2 regions of the Shewanella zhuhaiensis genome follow, and region 2 is predicted to be linked to the other one. Evidence: riboswitches for the same ligand, from Rfam matches in the RefSeq annotation. Region 2 holds a riboswitch; the other holds the start of a gene.
What was found. Region 2 has a riboswitch for lysine ahead of lysC (lysine-sensitive aspartokinase 3). Riboswitches for the same ligand answer to the same signal wherever they lie in the genome.
Positions count from the first base shown of each region.

Region 1: linked by a shared signal. The riboswitch ahead of MJ923_RS04605 (Na+/H+ antiporter NhaC family protein) and the one ahead of lysC (lysine-sensitive aspartokinase 3) in region 2 are both predicted to bind lysine.

Region 1 is NZ_JAKUDL010000001.1:1,075,011-1,082,383, forward strand. Features, by position in the region: gene MJ923_RS04585 (amidohydrolase family protein) at 1-794, opposite strand, end outside; gene MJ923_RS04590 (H-NS histone family protein) at 940-1,335, opposite strand; gene MJ923_RS04595 (electron transfer flavoprotein subunit beta/FixA family protein) at 2,288-3,037, shown strand; gene MJ923_RS04600 (electron transfer flavoprotein subunit alpha/FixB family protein) at 3,039-3,962, shown strand; lysine riboswitch at 4,050-4,249, shown strand; gene MJ923_RS04605 (Na+/H+ antiporter NhaC family protein) at 4,327-5,889, shown strand; gene MJ923_RS04610 (M3 family metallopeptidase) at 6,016-7,373, opposite strand, start outside.
Region 2 is NZ_JAKUDL010000001.1:364,574-371,946, forward strand. Features, by position in the region: gene MJ923_RS01500 (S9 family peptidase) at 75-2,282, shown strand; gene arcA (two-component system response regulator ArcA) at 2,454-3,170, opposite strand; gene MJ923_RS01510 (DUF3293 domain-containing protein) at 3,729-4,175, shown strand; lysine riboswitch at 4,274-4,449, shown strand; gene lysC (lysine-sensitive aspartokinase 3) at 4,588-5,946, shown strand; gene MJ923_RS01520 (succinylglutamate desuccinylase/aspartoacylase family protein) at 5,946-7,049, shown strand; gene asnC (transcriptional regulator AsnC) at 7,121-7,373, opposite strand, start outside.

The DNA of each region.
Region 1 (7,373 bases), 710 kb from region 2:
GCGGCCCTGAGCTGACTATTTAAATCCTGTGTATCAAATACATAATAATGCGGCTGCTCGCTTGAGAGTGCTTCAAGGGCGGCATTGAATTCAAGCGCACCCGTGCCAGCCAAGGCGGCGTTTTTACCATACCAGCCCGCATCCAGCAGTGTTTGGCGAATTAATGCCATGGCACCCATCAGTGAGTTGGGGTAGTCCTGCACAGAGCTGCCTTTATCAAAAGACAGGAAATGATTCGCTTCGGCGCGGTAAACCAGCTCATTGGCAATTTTATCGGCAAGGGAAACATGGACGCCCTGACCACGGAAAATGCCATCAAACTTTGCCGATTGCACACTGGTAAAGCCGTTATTAATCCAGCTTTGTGCCTCTTCGTGGTTGCCGGCAAATTCATGTGCCCAGACTTTTTCTGCATGAATGGCACCGTTGGCAGCATTACCGCCAATACGGGCAATTTCATACACGGGCGCGGTTTTCTCCGTGCTGGGATAGCTAAAGCCAATACCATATTGGCTGAATGGGTCGATAAAGCCCGGGTAAATATCCAGGCCCTGCATATTAATTACCGTCGCACCGGCTGGCGCGGCTTGGCCTTTTAATATGGATTTGATTTTATTGCCTTCAATGACCAGGGTTCCCCGCTCCACGACTTGCCCGGGAGCCAGATGTAATCGGGCGCCTTCGATGGCTAACAGTGACTGCGGATCGGATGTCAGTAAGGTTTTGGCATCTGTACTCAACGGGATGCTGGAGAGTCCCAGTAAGAGTAAGATGAAGTTATTGTTATTTTTCATCGTACTGGTGTTGTCTTTTCTGTAGGCAAAAGTAGATAAAAGAGTAACGGAAGATGCAATTGAATGGCAGTACTGAATTGTAAAAAGGTTTTCACACAAATAAAAAAGGCCGATATGAAATCGGCCTTAATATTTGAGTATTCACTTAGATGAGGAAGTCATCCATAGAAGCGCCTTTCTCGGTGGCGTTCTTGAATACGGTAGGCATACGGCCCTGGCCAGTCCAGGTAATTTCTTCGCCGTCTACAACGATTTTGTATTTGGCAGGACGTGGAGCGCGCTTTTTGCCAGCAGGCTTGTTGGCAGCCACGTTACCCAGATCTTCAACAGACAGACCGATTTCAGCCATCTGCTTACGGATTTCTTCAATCTTGGCGATACGCTCGGCGTTGGCTTTCAGCTCTTCTTCGGCTTCGGCTTCACGCTCGTTAATGATTTTTTCGAGTTTGGCGGCCAGATCACGCAGCTCATCAACAGACAGATCTTTAACAGCAGCTTTCAGACGACGACCGTGGGTCAGGATTTCAAGAAAATCGCTCATGGTTTATTTGGTCCCGTGTTTAATAAACTAAAATGAACATCGAAAAGAATAATAGAAATAAATAAATCAGTCTGCAATTAAAAAACCGTAATTATTAAGTGATATTCATCAAAATAGGCGAGTTCGACCGCTTTTTGCTCCAGCCAATGGGTCAAATTGAGCATGTTGGCGATAAAAGCAGGCCACTTTTTTCCAATAGATACTTTGCTCAGGTTTAGCTTTTCATCCTGTCAGAGTCGCTTGCCCCAATCCTGGATGTCGTCATTGGCCTGCTTGAATACGAATTTTTAATGGAACGAGTGGGGCAGGCATGCCCTTTGGCAAGACACAATTAATCACATAATCACAGATAAATTGATTGGATATTGTATTTGTTGATATTTCAGCTTGGGCGTTATTTGTTTGATACCTGACCAAAACAGTCTGCTTAGCCTTTAGTCGAATTGGTATTGTGACATCGATTTCATTTTCGTCTGTTTTAGCCTGCTTCTATTCTGCGTTGTCTGTCAGTCTTCACTTCTATGATGGCTATTGGTTCACGGCGGGTTACTGCTAGCTTTACTGGCTGTTATTGGCCCAGCTTCTATATTTGTGGTCGGCGGCTTTTGGGGCGGCTGTAGCGAAAGCCATGGAAACGTCGGCTTTTACTCAAGGTTGATATTTGCGGGCTTATCGTCCGCCGGGGGTCATCATCCCATGTGTCATTGCGGCGGCTGCCGGGCGTAGCAGGCGCCATGTATCAGGTGCTATGTATCTGTTGCCATGTAATAGGCGTAATGGTGGTGTTCAAAAAACTGGCCAGTGAGCCTATGCACAAACTCACAAACGCTCGTTTGACTCAGGTTGACGTTTACGTTAACAGCACGTAAAGTTGCGCTATTGCGTAACCACTTGGGTGCCATGGTGCCCGCGGTTACATCCCCAACAAAAGAAGGTGCAGGAAGGAAACCCTATGAAAATACTGGTGCCTGTAAAGCGCGTTGTCGATGCCAACGTGAAGGTGAGGGTGAAGGCCGATAATACCGATGTAGACACGGCAAACCTCAAGATGGCGATTAACCCCTTTTGTGAAATTGCCGTAGAAGAAGCGGTAAGACTCAAAGAAACGGGTCACGCCAGCGAAATCGTGGTTGTGAGTGTCGGCAGCAAGGCCGTACAGGAGCAGATGCGTACCGCTATGGCACTGGGCGCCGATCGGGGAATTCATGTGGAAGCCGGCGACGATTTGGCTCCGGTTTCCATCGCCAAGATTTTGAAAGCCGTGCAGGACAAAGAGCAGGCCGAGCTGGTATTGCTGGGTAAGCAGTCCATCGATGGTGACAACAACCAGACCGGCCAGATGCTGGCCGCGCTGATGGACGCGCCTCAGGCGACCTTTGCTTCCAAAGTGGTGGTGGAAGGCGGTGAGCTGCTGGTAACCCGCGAAGTGGACGGCGGCCTGCAAACTGTGCGCCTGCCAATGCCCGCCATTGTGACCTCAGATCTGCGCCTGAATGAGCCTCGCTACGCCAAACTGCCCGATATCATGAAAGCCAAGCGCAAGCCGCTGGATACCGTAACTCCGGAAGCCCTGGGCGTGACGTTAAAGGCACACCAGAAGCTTATCAGTGTGACAGCGCCTGCTGCCCGTCAGGCCGGTATCAAGGTGGCCTCTGTTGAAGAGCTGGTGGAAAAACTGAAAAACGAAGCAAAGGTGATCTGATATGAGCATTCTCGTCCTTGCAGAACATGATAACGCCAGCCTGAAACTGGATACCGCCAAGGTTGTGAGTGCCGCCAAGGCTATAGGTGGTGACATCCACCTGCTGGTTGCCGGTCATAACTGTGGCGCTGTGGCCGACGCTGCCGCTGCCATCGATGGCGTTGCCAAAGTGCTGGTGGCTGATAACGCCGCCTATGCCGCTCACCTGGGTGAAAACCTGGCCGCGCTGATGCTGGATTTGGCCGGTAATTACAGCCACATTCTGGCCGCCGCCAGCTCCATGGGTAAAGATGCGTTGCCTCGGGTTGCCGTGCTGCTCGATGTGGCCCAGCTCTCTGAAGTGGTTGCCGTGGTTGATGCCAACACCTTTGTGCGCCCCATCTACGCTGGTAACGCGCTGGCAACGGTTGAGAGCCTGGATGACAAGAAGGTGATGACGGTACGTCCCAGCGCCTTCGACGCCGCCGGCAATGGTGGCAGCGCCGCCATTGAAGCCCTGGATAAGGTGTTTACCGCCAAGAGTGCCTTTGTGTCGCAGGAGCTGACGGTATCCGAGCGCCCTGAGCTTGGCAGTGCCGGCATTATCGTCTCCGGTGGCCGCGGCATGGGCAGCGGTGAAAACTTTGCCCTGCTGGAAAAACTGGCCGATAAACTCGGCGCCGCCGTGGGAGCTTCCCGCGCTGCCGTTGATGCAGGCTTTGTGCCCAACGATCTGCAGGTAGGTCAAACCGGTAAGATTGTGGCGCCGCAGCTGTACATTGCCGTGGGTATCTCCGGAGCCATCCAGCATCTGGCGGGCATGAAAGACTCCAAGGTGATTGTTGCCATCAACAAAGATCCTGAAGCCCCCATCTTCCAGGTGGCGGATTATGCCCTGGAAGCGGATCTGTTTGAGGCCGTGCCCAAGCTGATAGACTTGCTTTAATTTGTGATCTTGGTCACGATATGCGGCCTGGGGGTAGCTTCCCCCGGGCCGCTTGTGTTTTTATGTGCCGCACGCCTGCACACGGGCGTCCTGAGTAGAGGTGCGCCAAGCATCAGTAACAGTCAACAGGGTGATGCCGTTGACGGGCTGTGAAAGGGCATTGGCGCCGAAGTGGATGTGTGTATCACCGCCTTCCGCTGGGGTCGTTATCGAAAGAAACGGCACTGCCATAGTATTTTCTGTCGGGATGACAGAGGTTGTATTTACTATGGAGCGCTACTGATAGGACAGGTGTTCTTGGGTATTTTTGCCGTTTCCCCACCAGTTCAGTCGCCCTCCATTCGTTTTTTACGAAGATATTTCAATGACATTGATAAGTTACGCCGACTCGGCATTGTCCCTATTGCCGCCGATTGTGGCTATCGTACTGGCGGTATTGACCCGCAAGGTGCTCTTGTCCCTTGGCCTGGGTATTCTGGTTGGCGCGCTGCTGCTGAATAATTTTGCCCCTCTTGCCAGCGCCGAATTTTTGGCTCACCGGGTTACCAATCTGGTGTGGAGCGATGGCGCGCTCAATAGCTGGAATCTGTATATCCTCGGCTTTTTGGTGCTGCTGGGGATGATCACCGCCCTGATTACCGTCTCCGGCGCTGCCCGCGCCTTTGCCGATTGGGCCAGACAGCGCATCCGCTGCAAGCGTGACGCCAAGCTGTTGACCATGTTTTTGGGCTGTGTGGTCTTTATCGACGACTACTTCAACAGCCTGGTGGTGGGCTCCATTTCCCGCCCCTTAACCGACCGTTACTATATTTCCCGCGCTAAGCTTGCCTATCTGCTGGACTCCACCGCCGCACCTGTATGCGTAATTTCGCCGGTTTCCAGCTGGGGCGCCTATATCATTGCGCTGATTGGCGGCATCCTTGCCACCCACGGCATGAGTGAGGCGGGCCATTTGTCGGTGTTTATCCAGATGATCCCGATGAACTTCTACGCCATCTTCGCGCTCTTACTGCTGCTATGTGTGGCCTTTATGGGGCTGGATGTTGGCCCGATGAAGGCCCATGAGCAAAACGCTATGCGCGGCAATTTGTACGATGAAGCCAAGGGCACACCGCCGGGGGCCAGTGCCGACTTGCCGGAGGCCGATAGCGGCCGTATTGCGGGGTTGTTCGTGCCCATTGGCACCCTGGTATTCGCCACCCTGTTTTTTATGATCCAAAGCGGCGCCTCGGCGCTTGCCCAAGCCAATCAAGAGTTTTCTCTCATTGGCGCTTTTGAGAAAACCGATGTGGGTGGTTCGCTGTTCTTCGGTGCGCTGGTGGGCCTGGGGGTAACTCTGGTGCAGGCCATAATGCAAAAGGTTGAAAGCAAGCTGATTATCACGGCGCTTACCCAGGGCGCCCGCTCCATGGTGCCTGCCATCTATATCCTGCTGTTCGCCTGGACCATTGCCGGTATTATCGGCGAGCTGGAAACCGGCAAGTTTATGGCGAGTCTTGCCAGCGGCAATATTCCCTTTGCGCTGCTGCCAGCGGTGATGTTTATCCTCGCCGGGCTTACCGCCTTTGCTACGGGCACCAGCTGGGGCACCTTCGGCATTATGCTGCCGATTGCCGCCGACATGGCCATGGGCAGCCACACGGCAATGATGTTGCCGATGCTCGCCGCCGTGCTGGCTGGTGCCGTATTCGGTGACCACTGCTCGCCCATTTCTGATACCACGATTTTGTCGTCCACCGGCGCCAGCTGCCACCATATCGATCATGTGGTGACTCAGCTGCCCTATGCGCTGATTGTGGCAGCCATCAGCTTGGTGGGCTATACGGTGATGGGCTTTACCGAGTCGGTGTGGGCCGGATTTGGCACCACTTCAGCCCTTTTTGTGCTGGCGGTGATAGGTCTTAAAATCAAGGCCGGGAAGGGCTGAGCCTCGCTGAGTTTACAAGACGTTTAACAATAGAAAAGCCGCTCAATTGAGCGGCTTTTTTGTGGCTGAGCTTTCACTTACCAAAGTGCGGCCTGTATCAGGCCGCTGATTGGTTCAGGTGGCGGCTTACTTCAGGCCGCGGCGCTCCAGCAGACCGTCGGTGGTCGGTTCCTGACCACGGAAGTTGATGTAGGCTTCCATCGGCGGCACGCTGTTGCCCACTTCACGGATGGCCTTGCGGTACTTCATACCAATTTCACGGTTCAGGCCGCCCTGGGTTTGCACGTAGGCATAGGCGTCGGCTGCCAGAATTTCAGACCACATGTAGGCGTAGTAGCTGGCGCTGTAGCCGCCCGGGAAGGCGTGGGCGAAGTAGGCTGAGCGGTAACGTGGCGGTACGGCTTCAATGTCCACGCCGTGCTTTTTCAGCGCAGCGGCTTCGAAGCTGGCAACGTCTTTGAGGCTGTCACTGGCTTTCAGTGAGTGCCATTCCAAATCCACCAGGGCTGCGGCCATGTACTCCAGGGTGTCAAAGCCCTGGTTGAAGCTGCGTGACTTCAGCAGCTTGTCCAGCAATGGCTTGGGCAGCGGCTCGCCGCTCTGATAGTGACGGGCATAGTTGGCCAGTACCTTGGGATGGGCGGCCCAGTCTTCTTCGAAGGTGGATGGGAACTCAACGAAGTCGCGGGATACCTTGGTGCCCGCCAGCGTTGGGTATTTCACCTTTGACAGCATGCCGTGGGTGCCGTGACCCATTTCGTGGAACATGGTGGTCACTTCATCGTAGCTGACAAAGGTCGGCTCGCCGTCCGGTGCCTTCTTGATGTTCATCACGTTCACAACCACTGGCTTGTTACCCAGCAGACCGGACTGGTCCACGAAGGAGCTCTTCCAGGCGCCGCCCCGCTTGCCGTCACGGGCAAAATAGTCGGCGTAGAAGATGGCCACGCTGGTGCCGTCTTCATCAAACATTTCATAGGCCTTCACGTCCGGGTGGTATACCGGCAGATCCGGGCGCGGCTTCATGGTCAGGCCGTAGAGTTCCTTGATGGTGTAGAACACGCCATCTTCCAGCACCCGGTTGAATTCGAAGTAAGGCTTGAGGCTCTCTTCATCCAGGGCGTACTTTTCCTGACGCACTTTTTCGGCGTAGAAGGCCCAGTCCCAAGGCTTGAGCTCGAAATTGCCACCGGTTTTATCAATCATCGCCTGAATATCGGTGGCCTCTTTGCGGGTGTTGGCCACGACTTTTGGCACCATGGTGCCAAAGAGCTCGTACACGGCTTCAGGGCTGCCGGCCATTTGTGGCGCCAGGCGATAGCTGGCCCAGTTGTCAAAGCCCAGCAGGGCAGCGCGTTCGGCGCGAAGCTGTGCCAGACGGGCAACCAGAGAGGCAGTTTCGTTCTCGCCTTCAAGGCCACGGTTGGCAGAGGCTTCGAATACCCGCTTACGCAGTTCACGGTTTTCAAGCTGTGCCAGCACTG
Region 2 (7,373 bases):
GATAACTGCTTTGACATACACCTCACGAACCACACATGGAAAAAACAATGATTAAAAAAATCGTGGCTTCATTGATGTTGGCGGGCGTAGCAGCCTCCATCCAGGCGGCGCCCGCCTTTCCGGGCGCAGGGACTGAACCTCTGGCAATCGAGCGCATGTATGCTTCTCCAGCATTGGCGGGCAGCAGCCCACGTGGGCTGGCGCTTTCTCCCGATGGCAGCAAGGTCACCTTTTTGAAGGGCCGCGCCGACAATCAACACTTTTATGATTTGTGGCAGATGGACGTGTCGAGCGGCAAGGTAAGCCTGCTGCTGGATGCCGACAAACTGGCGGGCGGCGAGCTTTCCGATGAAGAAAAGGCCCGCCGCGAACGCCAGCGCATTTATGGCCAGGGCATTATGGAATACTTTTGGGCCAAAGATGGCGAGGCGCTGCTGATCCCGGCCGCCGGGCAGCTGTATTACTTTACCCCCAAGAGCGGCGATGTGCGTCTGCTTGCCACAGGTGAAGGTTTTGCCACCGACGCCAAGCTGTCGCCCAAGGGCAACTATGTCTCCTTTATCAAGGAGCAAAACCTCTATGTGTATGAGCTGGCAGCCAATAAACTCACACAGCTCACCAAAGACGGTGGTGGCGCCATCAAAAACGGCATGGCCGAATTTGTGGCTCAGGAAGAAATGGATCGCATGACCGGTTACTGGTGGTCGCCTGACGAAGCGCGTATTGCCTTTACCCGTATCGATGAGTCACCGGTGGAGCTGGTGACCCGCAATGAAATTTATGCCGACGGCATTAAGCTTACCGAGCAGCGCTATCCCTATGCCGGCAAGGCCAACGTGGAAATCGCCCTTGGCATTGTTGCCCTGGGTGATGGCAAGGCCGATTGGGTGGATCTGGGCAAAGAGAAAGACATTTACCTGCCGCGGGTTAAGTGGCTGCCAAACAGCACTGAACTCAGCTTTCAATGGCAAAGCCGTGATCAGCAGACTCTGGAGCTGCGTAAAGTGGCGGTTGCAAACCCCGGCAAGACAGAGCTGCTGGTAAAAGAAACCAGTAAGGCCTGGGTGAACCTCAATAACGACCTGCGCTTTTTAAAGGATAGCGGCGATTTCCTCTGGACCTCAGAGCGTGATGGTTACAGCCATATTTACCTGTTCGATGCCAGGGGCAAGGTGAAGCGTCAGCTGACCAAGGGCGACTGGACTGTCGATGGTATTGCCTATGTTGATGAAAAGGCAGGCCTTGTGTATTTCAGCGGCCGCAAGGACAAGGTTACCGAGCGTCATCTGTACCGGGTGAGCCTCAAGGGCGGCGAGATTGAACGGCTCTCAACCGAAGCCGGTATGCACGGCACAGTGTTTGCTGAAAACAGCCCTGTGTATCTGGATTACTTCAACAGCCTGTCGCAGCCGCCTCAGGTGAGTTTGCATGACTCGGCCGGTAAGCATTTGGCCTGGGTGGAAGAAAACGCCGTCAAAGTTGGTCATCCATTGCATCCCTTTGCCGGTCTGTGGCAGCTGCCCGAGTTTGGCACTCTGAAGGCCGATGATGGTCAGGCACTGCATTACCGCCTGTTCAAGCCGGTGAATTTCGATGCCGCCAAAAAGTATCCCGTGGTGGTGCGGGTTTACGGCGGCCCCCACGCGCAGCTCGTCACCAACAGCTGGAGCGAGCAGGATTACTTTACCCAGTATCTGCTGCAACAGGATTATCTGGTGTTTCAACTGGATAACCGCGGCTCGGCGCACCGCGGCACCAAGTTCGAGTATGTCATTTACCAAAACCTTGGTGATGCCGAGGTGCGCGATCAGATGGCCGGGGTGGATTACCTGCGCACGCTGCCTTTTGTGGCAGGGGATAAGGTGGCCATTTACGGTCACAGCTATGGCGGGTACATGGCGCTGATGAGTCTCTTTAAGGCGCCAAGCCACTTTAAAGCGGCCATTTCGGGGGCCCCTGTGACCGACTGGCGCCTGTATGATACCCATTACACCGAGCGCTATATGGGTCATCCGGACCGCAACGCTAAGGGTTACGATAAGGCGAGCGTGTTTCCCCATGTGGGCGGCTATCAGGGCGGGCTTTTGATGTACCACGGTATGGCCGACGATAACGTGCTGTTTGAAAACTCGACCCGGGTTTACAAGGCGCTGCAGGACGAAGGCAAGCTGTTCCGTATGGTGGATTACCCGGGCTCCAAGCACTCGATGCGCGGTGAGAAGGTGCGTACCCACCTGTATCGCACCCTGGCAGATTTCCTCGACAGCGAGCTTAAGCGCTGAGCAAACACTGAGCTCCAACCCTAATAGAAAGGCCTGTCATCGACAGGCTTTTTTGTACGGCGTTTTTTGCTTTGCGAGCATGTGCCGGAGCAGCGCAGAGGCTTGTATCTTTCGGAAAATAGAATAAAAAAAGCCAATCCGAAGATTGGCTTTTTAAAGAGAGGTTAACCCTTATTCGTCCAGGTTACCGCAGAAGCGATAGCCTTCACCGTGGATGGTGGCAATGATTTCTGGCGTGTCCGGCTGGCTTTCGAAGTGCTTACGGATACGACGGATTGTCACGTCTACGGTACGGTCATGTGGCTTGAGTTCGCGGCCGGTCATCTTCATCAGCAGATCGGCGCGGCTCAAAATTTTGCCAGGGTTTTCGACGAAGTGCAGCATGGCACGGAACTCACTGCGAGGCAGCTTGTAAGATTCGCCGGATGGGCTGACCAGAGAGCGGCTGTTGATTTCCAGGCTCCAGCCATTGAAACGATAAACCTCGACGGCGGCCTTTTCTTCAACTTCAGTGCCAGTGCTGTTTACGCGAGTCAGCAGGTTACGGGCACGAATAGTCAGCTCACGTGGGTTGAACGGCTTGGTAATATAATCGTCCGCGCCAATTTCAAGACCCAGGATTTTGTCGACTTCGTTGTCACGACCGGTTAGGAAGATAAGGCCGATGTTGTTGATTTCACGCAGTTCGCGTGCCAGCAACAGACCGTTTTTACCTGGCAGGTTGATATCCATCACTACCAGGTTGATCTTGTTTTCCTGCAAGGCTTTATGCATTTCTGCGCCATCGTTGGCTTCAGTTACCACATATCCTTCGGCCTCAAAAATACTCCTTAAGGTATTACGGGTAACGGCTTCGTCTTCTACGATCAGAATGTGCGGGTTTTGCATAATTAAGTACCTAAATTTAAAACAAATTCTGTGCTAACCGGATGTGCCGGTCGACTGTCGGACAGGGCCTGCTTGCTAGCTGGGCAGGGCCTGAAAAACCTGTGTGGTAAAGAGACAGCGCCTGATAGCCGGCACACTCTACGATTAGTCCAATAGTTGCCCCACATTGGGGAACGCGAACTGTACTTACTTTGATAAACAATGCCTTGCTAAAGTTCCTCAGACACCCGTTTTTTGCAAAGTATAAATGTTAAATTGAATATGGATCACATTTCGTACAGTTGATTAGCCAAGTCACTGACATCAGCGGAAAATTTGTAACAGTCTGTATCAAATGAACGGCTGGATGGGTGGAAGGCTAACGGGGCCAATTGTACTCGTTTTAGGCATTTGTTAACAATTGAAATGTTAACAAATCCAGCCGAAAGGCCGATTAATTATGATTAATTTTCTCTAAGTCGATGAAATGTAAGGTGATGGGTGTTTTTGTAAATGAGATCTGCCTCACATGACTAGGCAGCGTAAAAGAGTCTGCTAAACTGTATCGGGTTCTTTTGAATGATTCTCACACGCATGGACAGTCATTTCGAACAGCTTTGGCATCTCTATCAGTCGACAGAATTTCTGTTGACTCAGCAACTTTCTCCTTTTTCCCAGTTCGCCATTATCACAGCCCATAATCCTCAGGGGCGGATTTTGACTGCCTGTCAGAACCGTTTGCGGGATCGGGCGCTGCTCAGAGACATTGAATCTCTGGGGGTGCCTTATCGGGCCATGATAGGGGCGAGCCGCGATTTGTCCCATATGGAAAAAAGCTGGGCGGTGTTTTTGTCCAGAGAAGACGGCCTGGCGCTCGCCAGACGCCATCAGCAAAACGCGATTTATTATGTGGCCGAAAACCAGCTTGAGCTGCTGCCATGCCTGATGCAGGCAACGCCGGCGCAGATGGGGGCGTTCAGCGAGCGGGTGCGGTTGGTGAGCGAACTGCCGGATCTTGGCCGATAGCGCGATTGCTCAGCCAAACACAGTTTTTATCAAGTTGGGTAATTTCGGATTGACTTGATTAGGTCTTTATTGCTACTTTTTTCGTCCCTTCCTATGGAAGGCACAGAAGAGGAGCGTCAACTAGGTAGCAAGTTTGAGGAGTACCCACTCCAACGACGACTTGCGAGGGAGATTGGCGCCGAGGCGTGCACTGCGGGGTAAGCGGTCCATGTCGGTCGTTCAGGCTGAATCCTGACGATTGTCACCTGTAATTTGGTGGAGAGCTTCTGGTGACGATCGCTTTTCCCTCCTATTGGGGTGCCGAATCTTTGCACCAGGCTCTTCGAACGAAGTCAGTTCGGAGCTAACACATGAAAACCCTTACCAATCAATTTGCTGCTTTCGTCTATTCGCCGTCGACGGAGGTGTGCTGATGTCTCTTGTCGTAGCCAAGTTTGGCGGTACCTCTGTTGCCGATTTTGACGCTATGTCCCGCTGCGCCGATATAGTGCTGGCCAATACTGCGACCCGGCTGGTGGTGGTCAGTGCATCCAGCGGTGTGACTAACCTGCTGGTGGAACTCACCCAGGCCACTGTGACCGATGAGCGTCGGTTACAGCTGCTTAAGCAAATTGCCCAAATTCAGTACGCTATCCTCGACAAACTGAGCCGCCCACAGGATGTGGCTGCTGCGCTCGATAGCCTGCTGTCGCGTATTTCTGTGCTCAGTGAGTCACTTATCCTTAATCGCAGCAAGTCGATTATGGATGAGTTGCTGTCCATGGGCGAGCAGTGCTCGTCATTGATTTTTGCCGCCGTGCTACGTGAAAAGGGCGCCAGTAGCGTTAGCTTTGATGTGCGGCAGGTGATGCGGACCGACAGTCACTTTGGCCGCGCAGAGCCGCAGATTGAAGACATTGCGGCGCTGTCACGTGACTTTTTACAACCGCTGCTGGCAAGCCAGATTGTGGTGACCCAGGGCTTTATCGGCGCCGATGCCGACGGCCAAACCACTACCCTTGGCCGCGGTGGCAGTGACTATTCGGCCGCCTTGTTGGCCGAGGCGCTGCGGGCCGATGCGGTAGAGATCTGGACCGACGTGGCTGGTATCTACACCACAGACCCACGTTTGGCACCTAATGCACGCCCCATTGCTGAAATCAGTTTTAACGAAGCAGCTGAAATGGCTACCTTCGGCGCCAAGGTGCTGCATCCAGCCACCATTCTGCCTGCCGTTCGTCAGCAAATTCAGGTGTTTGTGGGATCAAGCAAGGCCCCGGAAAAGGGCGGCACCTGGATCCGTCATCAGGTGGACAATCCACCGACCTATCGTGCCGTTGCGGTACGCCGCGATCAGACTCTTTTGAACCTGCACAGCTTGCAGATGCTGCATGCCCGCGGCTTTTTGGCAGAAACCTTTGCCACTTTGGCGCGTCATAAAATTTCGGTCGACCTTATCACCACGTCTGAAGTGAACGTGTCGCTGACGCTGGATAAAACCGGTTCCGACTCCACCGGCAGTGGCCTTTTGAGTGAAGCCTTGTTACAGGAGTTGTCGCAGCATTGCCGGGTGCGGGTTGAAGATAACCTGGCGCTGGTGGCCATTATCGGTAACCGTATCGCCAGCACGGCGGGTATTTGCCGTCAGGTATTCAGTGTGCTCGAGTCCCACAATGTGCGGATGATTTGCCAGGGCGCCAGCCCACATAATCTGTGCGTCTTGGTGGCTGAGAGTGAGGCAGCGCAGGTGGTGAAAGCATTGCACGAAAACCTGTTTGAAGGCCAGGCATAATGCGGGTTGATAAGCACGAAGTGCGGGTGGGCGAGCTGGCTGCCGGTCAGCCGCTGTCGCTGCCTGTTTATCGCTTTAGCGGTAAGGGTATGGGCCCAAGTGTTTACATTCAGGCCAATGTGCACGGCGCCGAGGTACAGGGCAACGCGGTGATCTATCAGCTGATGAAGCTGCTGGAGCACTACGAGCTGCTGGGAGATATCCAGTTGGTGCCGCTGGCAAATCCTTTGGGAATAAACCAGAAGAGTGGCGAGTTTACCCTGGGCCGCTTTGATCCCATTACTGGGGTGAACTGGAACCGTGAGTATCTCGACCATGGCTTTAATATCGAGGTATGGTATCAGCAGCATGCACATTTGGATGATGAGGCGCTGGTAACGGCGTTTCGCGCCACCTTGGTGGAAGAGTGCGCCCGCAAGCTGGGAAATCCCTGGGGTGTGACCACAGGGCACAGGCTTGCGGTAACCTTGCAGGCGATGGCACACAGGGCTGATATAGTGCTGGATTTGCACACCGGCCCCAAGTCGTGCAAACACTTGTATTGCCCTGAATATGAGCGTGATGCGGCGCAGTTTTTCTCGATTCCTTATACCTTGCTGATCCCCAACAGTTTCGGCGGCGCGATGGATGAGGCGGCTTTTGTGCCCTGGTGGACGCTGGCTGAGGTGGCTTCGAGCCGTGGCCGCGAACTGGGGGTGAAAGTCTCGGCGTTTACTTTAGAGCTTGGCAGTCAGGAGCGTATCGATCTCGATGATGCCCTAGAAGATGCCGAAGGTATTCTGGCGTATCTTAGCCACCGCGGGGTGATTGCCGAGAAAGTGCTGCCCAAGCCGATGAAGCGCTTTGGCTGTTTTCTGAAGAATTACCGTAAATTCCATGCGCCCAAGGCGGGGATGGTGGAGTATCTCGGGAAGGTAGGCGTGCCGATGAAGGCGGGTGAGCCGCTGGTGAATCTGCTCAGATTGGATTTGTACGGCACCGGTGAGGAACTGACGCCGCTTAAATTGCCTGAGGACGGAGTGCCGATACTGCATTTTGCATCGGCGTCTGTGCATCAGGGCACCGAGCTTTATAAGGTGATGACCAAAGTCTTTGAGCTTTGAGTCAGTTAAACAAAAACACCGGACATTGTGCCGGTGTTTTTGTTTTTAAGCTTTACAGTGCCAGAGTTGGATCAGGGCTTTACCGCTCGGACAATCGGATTTTGCAGGCTTATTAAGGTCTCGGTGGACTGAATTTCGGCAATGGATTGAATGCGGTTAATCAGCACATGTTGCAGGCTGTCGATAGACTGACACATGACTTTGACGAAAATGCTGTAGTTGCCGGTGGTGTAGTAAGCTTCAACCACCTCTTCGAGGGCATTGAGTTTGGCAATAGCTGCAGGGTAATCGCCGGCACTTTTCAAATTAATGCCGATAAAACAG